2 regions of the uncultured Salinibacterium sp. genome follow, and region 2 is predicted to be linked to the other one. Evidence: riboswitches for the same ligand, from Rfam matches in the RefSeq annotation. Region 2 holds a riboswitch; the other holds the start of a gene.

Region 1 (4,029 bases), on a different contig from region 2:
GACCCCGCGCGCGGCAAGCTCTTCACCTTGGCGCGAAAGCACTTCCGCTGGCGCTCCGTCAGCGATGACGCCCCCACCGGCGGCAAGCACAACGATTCGGTCGACAACATCGCTCCACACCGACACGCGATGCTCGACAACCACAATGGTTGCGCCGGTCGCTTCAGCAACCCTGATCACGGCATCCCGAACTTCGGTGACTCCTTCGGGATCAAGGTTGGCGGTGGGTTCATCGAGCACGATGAGTCCCGGCCGCATGGCAAGCACACCGGCGAGCGCAAGCCGCTGCTTCTGCCCGCCGGAGAGCGCACTCGTGTTTCGATCCAAGGCAACGTCGAGCCCGACCTGATCGAGACTGTGGCGCACTCGTGGCCAGATCTCGTCGCGCGGCACCCCGAGGTTTTCGCACCCAAATGCGACGTCGTCACCAACGCGCTCCAGAATCACCTGGCTGTCGGGGTCTTGAATCACCAGGCCAGTGCGACCGCGAATGGATGCCGGATGCTGGCCATCTACGAGAAGGGAACCTTCTGACTCCCCTTCGTCGTCACCGACCACCCCGGCAAGGGCGTGGAGGAATGTCGACTTTCCTGCCCCGGACTCCCCCAAGATAAGCACTCGTTCGCCCGGTTCGATGCGCAGATCGAGGCCGCGCACTGCCCAGGCGAGCCTGCTGGAGTGGCGCCACCCCCATCCTTCTACGGTGACGCCAGCAGGAGTGACGGAGCTCAGACTCGCTTCGCAATCTCACGACCGGCACCGAAACGGTTGAGCGCTCCGGTTGCTGCGAGCCCTCGAGTGGCAAGCCACGACAGCAGGCCTGCGATCAGCATTCCGCCGACGATGGCAGCAGCGGTGTAAATCAGGATGAACGGCAGTGCCGAGCCGGGGTACCAGAGGATGAGGTCGGTCATGGCCATGGCAAGCCCGGCGCCAGCACCGGCGAGAATGGCACCGCTCACCCGCCAGTTGGCGTAGAGGAATGCCGCGAACACGAGCTCAGCGCCGAGACCTTGCGTGACGCCACTCACGAGCGTCAGGGGGCCCCACTGGTTGCCGATGAGCGCAGAGACGGATGCCGCGACAACTTCGCCGTAGATGGCCGCACCAGGCTTGCGGATGACGAGGGCCGTGAGCACACCGGCGAACAGCCAAAAACCCCCGCCGATTGCTTGCAGGCCCGGCAGGAGCGCAGAGAACGGAGCGAGCGCCGGCGTCGACGCAACGTTCCAGATGACGAAGATCAGTCCGCTCGCAACACCGATGACGCTGGCGACGACAATATCGATGACGCGCCACTGAAAACGCGATCCCGGAGTCGATGGGCGAGTAGTTGACGAGGATGATGCTGTTGTGGTCACTTTCGTGCCTTTCACTAGTGAATGGCACGGGTTTCAAGAGTGTCTGCTCCCTGCGCTGGCATGATCCAGATCAGGTTCGACGGTCGAAGCTTGGAGAAGCTCCCTCTCAGCCCGGCTCACCGGACTCCCGTGTTCGCCTCCCAGTCTAATCATCAATAGGCTCAGACGATGGACTTCCGCATCTTTACCGAACCTCAGAACGGCGCGAGCTACACCGATCAGCTCACGCTGGCGCAAGCAGCTGAGTCACTCGGGTTCACCGGCTACTTTCGATCGGACCACTATCTGACGATGGATGACCGCAACGGTGGCATTCCTGGACCGACTGACTCGTGGACGACCTTGGCGGGGCTTGCGCGCGAGACGTCCACCATTCGGCTCGGCACGCTCGTGTCATCGGCGACCTTCCGGCATCCGGGAATTCTGGCGATTCAGGTTGCTCAAGTCGACGATATGTCTGGCGGGCGGATCGAGCTGGGTCTGGGCACCGGCTGGTTCGAGCGTGAACACGAAGCCTATGGAATCCCTTTTCCTGCCAAACGATTCGGGCTGCTCGAAGAACAGCTCGACGTGATTACGGGCATCTGGGGCACCGAACCGGGGAAAATGTTCTCCTATGAGGGAAAGCACTACACCCTGACCCAGTCCCCCGCGCTGCCCAAACCGGTTCAGAGCCCGCTGCCGATCATCATCGGAGGCAGCGGCCCGAGCCGCACCCCCGCGCTGACAGCCACATTCGCCGCCGAGTACAACGCGGGGTTTGCAACGGTTGCCCCGCTCAAAGAACGCCTCGACCGCGTTCAGGCGGCCTGTGAAATGATCGACAGAGACCCGTCAACGCTCGTACTCTCGATTGCGGGCACAACAGCCGTCGGCGCTACGGAAGCTCAGATCGATACGCGGGCCACTGCGGCGAACAGCACGGCCGAAAATCTTCGCCACACCGGCTTTGCGGGCACAGCTAGCGAAGTGGTCGACAAGATCTCTGAGCTGAAAACACTCGGCTTCACCCGTGTGTACTTTCAGGTCATGGATTTCCACGACCTGGACCAGCTCGACTTTCTCGCTCGCGAAGTGCTCCCTCAGCTCGACTAGAAGGGTCGACGCGATTATCGCTAGGAGTCTTGGTCGACCGTCACAAAGTCGATCAAGTGCTCGACCCGTCCGAGCAGCGCAGGCTCAAGGTCGCCGTAGTTCTTCACTTTCGAGAGGATAAACTGCCACGCCCGCGCGATGTCGGCTTGATCCGCGTGCGGCCACCCAAACGCCTCGCAGATTCCGTGCTTCCACTCGATCGTGCGCGGCACGGTGGGCCAGGCAGTGATTCCGAGACTGTGAGGTTTGACCGCCTGCCAGACATCCACAAATGGATGCCCGACCACGAGCGCGTGCTTGCCATACTTGCCGCGCCCCACGGCTTCTGCAATCCGGCTCTCCTTCGACCCGGCAACAAGATGATCGACGAGGATGCCCAGCTTGCGTTCGGAGGTAGGCGCAAAGTCCGCGACGATCGCTTCGAGGTCATCAATGCCGCCGAGGAACTCGACGACAACTCCCTCGGCGCGTAAGTCGTCTCCCCAGACCTTTTCTACGAGCTCAGCGTCGTGGCGCCCCTCGACGTAAATGCGACTCGCGAGAGCCGTGCGAGCGCGCTGCTCAGGCGCCGCGAATGAACCTGACGCTGTCTTGCGAGTGGCAGCCGCACCGACTTTAGGAGCTGGTTTGACCAACTCCACAGCAACACCATCGATCAAATAGCCGCTGCCGAGCGGAAAGGCGCGCGAGCGGCCGCTCCGATCTTCGAGTTCCATGAGGCCATCGGTGAAACGAACGAGCGCGCCCACGTAGCCGTCGGCCAACACTTCAATAACCATGCCGGGCTCGATTGGCACTTTCGGAAGCACAGCGGGGCCTCGCTGGATGCTGAAATCGGCGAGAACGTCGTGGGAGTAGCGGTCGTCAGTCACCGATCGAGGTTAAGTGGTGTTGCAGCGTTGCCGGCGGAGGCGCGACGAGTGGTCGCGAGGTTCGTGGTGGGCGTCGCGCGCCGACGTGCGGGGCTTTCGGCATGTTCGCGCAGTATCGCGACGACCACAGCCACTGAAACACCGATACCCGCTCCGATACTGGCGAGCAGAATGTCGACGACACTTGCATAGCCTGCGGGCATCCACACGGTTTGCGCCGCTTCTAGCCACGCTCCCGCGACGATACTGAAGGCGAGTGCAGCCCACCATCGGCGTCGGCCAAACATACCGACAAGAAACAGCCCGACGGGGATAAAGGCGATGGTTTTCCATAACCAGAAACGATCATCACCGCCTGGCGCAATCACGAAAGCGAGACTCGCCAAAGCGGCGAAATACAGCGCGGCCGCGGCGGCAACTGCGAATCTCGATCGGAACATACCAACATTGTCACAAGTGCAACTTCGTGCAAGTTGTGAGAACGATGCGTACCGGGTGTGAACGGCTCACAATCACACAACGATTCAGTAACTGAGCTGACTTAGTTCGCGGCGAGCCGCTCAATCTCACGCGCGATGGGCGGCAAAACGCGGCGCATGTAGCGCCCCCACCAGAGGCGAACAATGAGCCACACGATCCAGCGGCGGGCCGGTTTAGCGAAGAAGGTGTAACTCCACGAGATGCGGGCACCGGGGATGCTG
Region 2 (4,029 bases):
GTTCCGCGGCGATGATCGCGAGCTCGGGGATATTGGGCGTCACCAGGTCACACACCCGCACGAGGTCGCGCAGCGCCTGCTCGGCTTCGGCATCCAACAGTCGGTCACCACTTGTGGCGACCATCACCGGGTCAAGCACCACCACGGGTGGCTGCACTCTTTCAAGCCACGCACGAACGACGTCCACGACCTCGACGGTGCCGAGCATGCCGATCTTCACGGCATCGATAGCGATGTCGTCGCTCAGGGCATCGAGTTGTTCGCGCAAGAAATCAGCGGGCGGCACGTGAACACCACGCACCCCGAGAGTGTTCTGGGCCGTCAATGCCGTGATCGCCGCCATCCCGTAGCCACCATTGGCCGCAATCGACTTGAGGTCAGCCTGAATACCGGCCCCACCCGACGGGTCGCTGCCAGCGATGCTCAGCACCCGGGGAATCCGTACCCCACTCGCGCTACCCACACCGCTCACGCTCGGCACGACACTCCCACCGGCTCCGCCCACAGCGCTCCCGCTCACGCCGTCACCTCCGCGTCGGCAGCCCACGCTGCGGCGAGCGCCCGCGCCGCCTCGCGCGGATCGGCAGCACCACAAATTGCGGAAACCACCGCACCACCGCGAGCGCCACTGGCCCGCAGCAGGGGGAGATCGTCCTGACCAACTCCCCCAATAGCTACGGCGGGCAACCCGCTGAGCGCAATGAGCTCGGCCATACGAGCGTGCCCGAGCGGTTCGGGAGCATCCTTCTTGCTCGTCGTGGGGTGCAGCGCACCAATGCCGACATAGTCGACTCCGGCAGAACGCACACTGGCCGCATACAGTTGATCTTCCGTCGACGCGCTCAGACCCACGATCGCTCGCGGACCCACGAGAGCACGCACCGACGCGACGGGCAGATCGCCCTGCCCCACATGCACGCCCGCAACCCGGGCTCCCATTTCTCGGGCAGCCAGATAGACGTCTACCCGATCATTCACGAGCACAGGAACCTTCAGCGCTACCGCCGTCGACACCCGCAACACCAGATCGAGAAATTCGCGCGCCGGCATGTTCTTCTCACGCAACTGCACGAGCGTCACTCCCCCGGCCACCGCTTCGTAGACGAGATCAACAAGGTCGTGGCCAGCGGCACGAGCCTGGGCTGAGTCCGTCACCAAATATGTCGACAGGTCGAAGCTCACGCGATCACCGCCCGTGCTGCAATGTCGTCCGCCGAAACTTCGCTCAGCGCATCCAAGAGGGCCACCGCAAAGCTGCCCGGCAGCGCCGAACGCTCCGCCGCGAGATCGGCCGCCACCGTGTAGACGCTTGTCGCCGCAACAGCCGCTGTCAGCGCATCCGGAGTCACCGCCGCAAATGCCGCCATGATCGCCCCGAGCGCACAACCGCCGCCCGTCACCTTGGTGAGTACCGGATGCCCGTTCGTGAGCCTCACGACACTCACGCCATCGGTCACCATGTCGGTCGCTCCCGATACCGCGACGGCGCCTCCCGTCGCGCGCGCGAGCATCTGGGCGGCGGTGAGGGCGTCATCCACGCTGCTCGTACTGTCGACGCCTCGACCGCCCGTTCCGAGTTCGGCGAGCGCCAGAATCTCCGAGGCATTGCCTCGCACTAGCGATGGACCGAGATCACGCAGACGATGAGCCAGCGACGTGCGCACCGGCAAAGCACCGATGGCAACCGGGTCAAGCACCCACGGCGTTCCGGCAGCATTGGCGGCCGGCGCAGCTTCGAGGGCGGCAGCGCGCTGCTCTTCGCGACACGTGCCCAAATTGATGAGCACTCCGGAGGCCACCCCGGCGAACATGCCCGCCTCTTCGGGAATGTCCACCATCGCTGGTGCCGCCCCCACGGCCAACAGAGTATTAGCGGTGAAGCCCACCACCACGTTATTGGTAATGCACTGCACGAGTGGCGACGTCGATCTCACCGCCTCGAGCGCGTCTTGAGTGGCGGTCAACAGCAGTTCTGGCGTACGCGACATGCGCGACATCCCTTCGCTAGTTCTAACTAGATCAGGTTCGACGGGTGTGTTCTCAGCCCCGCAGGGCACCCCGTGTCACAAGTTATTTCTTCCAACATACCGGTTCGGGCGGATGCTCGGACACGGGCACCAGACTGTTCAGAGTCATCGGCCTTCCGCTCCGTGCGGGCGCGCAGTGCGCGAGCGCATCCACCCCGAATTGGGCTCCCATTCACCCCGCTCAGCACGAAATGGGAATTATTGTGCTGACGAATGTCGTTGCACTGAGCAAGAATAAAGATGACGACTGATTTGTGCGCCCATTCGACACCGGCTGCTGCTTCGTCCGACCGCTGAGAACACGACAGGATTTTAATGACTAGCACCGCGCCGATCACCGGCAGCATTCCCCTCCCCAGCTCGGCTGAGGGGTCTTCAACGAGCTCGGTCGATAACAGCGGTCGCAACCGTCTCGTTATCGCGCTCATGCTCGCGGCAACTTTCGTCGTGTTCCTCAACGAGACGTCGCTTGTTGTCGCAATCCCCGGCATTATGGAAGATCTCAACATCCAACCGAGCACCGCTCAGTGGTTGTCGACATCCTTCATGCTCACGATGGCGGTCGTGATTCCCATAACCGGATTCCTCATCCAACGGTTCACGACCCGCAGCATCTTTATCGCCGCGATGTCCCTCTTCACCGCTGGCACTCTGTTGGGAGCTATTGCTCCCACGTTCGTGCTGCTCATTGTGGGACGCGTGGTTCAGGCCTCGGGCACCGCAATCATGCTTCCGTTGCTCATGACCACCGTCATGACTCTCGTGCCCCCGGCTACGCGCGGCAAGACCATGGGCAATGTGTCTATCGTCATGTCGATGGCACCCGCCGTCGGCCCTACGGTCGCCGGTCTCGTGTTGGCGGTCTTTGACTGGCGCTGGGTCTTCATCGTCATGATCCCCATCTCCGTTACCGCACTCGTGCTCGGCATCACCAAGGTGAGGAACGTCACCGACCCCCGCAAGGTCTCGATTGACATTCTGTCCGTCATCCTTTCGGCTATCGCTTTCTCAGGGCTCATTTATGGGCTCTCGAGTTTGGGCGAATCTGCGAGCGGTGACGTGCTGATTGCTCCCGCGATCCCGATTGCCGCCGGCGCCGTGAGCCTCGTGCTGTTCATCATCCGCCAGCTCGCGTTGCAGAAAACCGATCGCGCGCTGCTCGACCTGCGCACCTTTGCCGCGCCCGGCTTTGCCGTGTCGATCTCTCTCATGATGATCATGATGGCGGCGCTCTTCGGCACGATCATCCTGCTCCCCATGTTCACTCAAGACGTTCTCGGCCTTGAACCGATCCTCAGCGGACTGCTCGTGCTGCCCGGCAGCCTTGTCATGGGAGTGCTCGGCCCGATCGTCGGTCGCCTCTACGACAAGGTCGGCCCGCGGCCGCTCATGATCCCCGGCGCGATCGTCGTCAGTGCCTCGCTCTGGAGCTTCACGATGCTCTCCGAAACAAGCTCGCCGTTCATGGTCGTTGCGATCCACATCCCGATGAGCATCGGACTGGCATTCATGTTCACCCCGCTCTTCACGTCAGCGCTCGGTGCCCTCAAGCCGCACCTCTACTCGCACGGCAGCGCCACCATCGGCACCGTGCAGCAACTGGCCGGTGCCGCCGGTACCGCACTGTTCATCGCCCTGCTCACCGTGCAGTCCGTCGCCCTCGCGGCAGACGAGTCAAGCGAAACCCATGCCCTTGCCGGAGGCGTGCAGCTCGCTTTCATGGCGGGAGGAATCATCTCGCTCTTCGCGATCGTGCTGACGTTCTTCGTCAAGCGCAACAGCACAGAGACAGCGCCCAGCGACGCCCCCATCGCGCACTAACGAAACGGTGCGAGCGAGAGCCCAGCAGCTCTCGCTCGTCACCCGCTCACGTCGACCTAGGCGTTAACGCCAAACGGCGAGTCACTCTCCTCAGAGAATGACTCGCCGTTTCGCTTGTGCGCCGAAGCCACTGTGCCGAACCTACTTGCGCTTGCGCTTCTCACGCACACGCATGTTGACC

The links. A riboswitch is a leader RNA that binds a small molecule or an ion and turns the genes downstream of it on or off. The one in region 2 is predicted to bind thiamine pyrophosphate.
Region 1: another riboswitch for thiamine pyrophosphate. It lies ahead of AACZ26_RS06080 (ECF transporter S component); the one in region 2 lies ahead of thiM (hydroxyethylthiazole kinase).

Annotation. Positions count from the first base shown of each region.
Region 1 is NZ_CAXBBH010000001.1:1,225,498-1,229,526, reverse strand. Features, by position in the region: gene AACZ26_RS06085 (ABC transporter ATP-binding protein) at 1-657, opposite strand, end outside; gene AACZ26_RS06080 (ECF transporter S component) at 729-1,361, opposite strand; TPP riboswitch at 1,392-1,502, opposite strand; gene AACZ26_RS06075 (LLM class F420-dependent oxidoreductase) at 1,530-2,456, shown strand; gene AACZ26_RS06070 (DUF3097 domain-containing protein) at 2,477-3,328, opposite strand; gene AACZ26_RS06065 (VanZ family protein) at 3,325-3,768, opposite strand; gene AACZ26_RS06060 (SRPBCC family protein) at 3,870-4,029, opposite strand, start outside.
Region 2 is NZ_CAXBBH010000004.1:150,497-154,525, forward strand. Features, by position in the region: gene AACZ26_RS13095 (bifunctional hydroxymethylpyrimidine kinase/phosphomethylpyrimidine kinase) at 1-520, opposite strand, end outside; gene thiE (thiamine phosphate synthase) at 517-1,155, opposite strand; gene thiM (hydroxyethylthiazole kinase) at 1,179-1,988, opposite strand; TPP riboswitch at 1,980-2,071, opposite strand; gene AACZ26_RS13110 (MDR family MFS transporter) at 2,343-3,848, shown strand; gene der (ribosome biogenesis GTPase Der) at 3,990-4,029, opposite strand, start outside.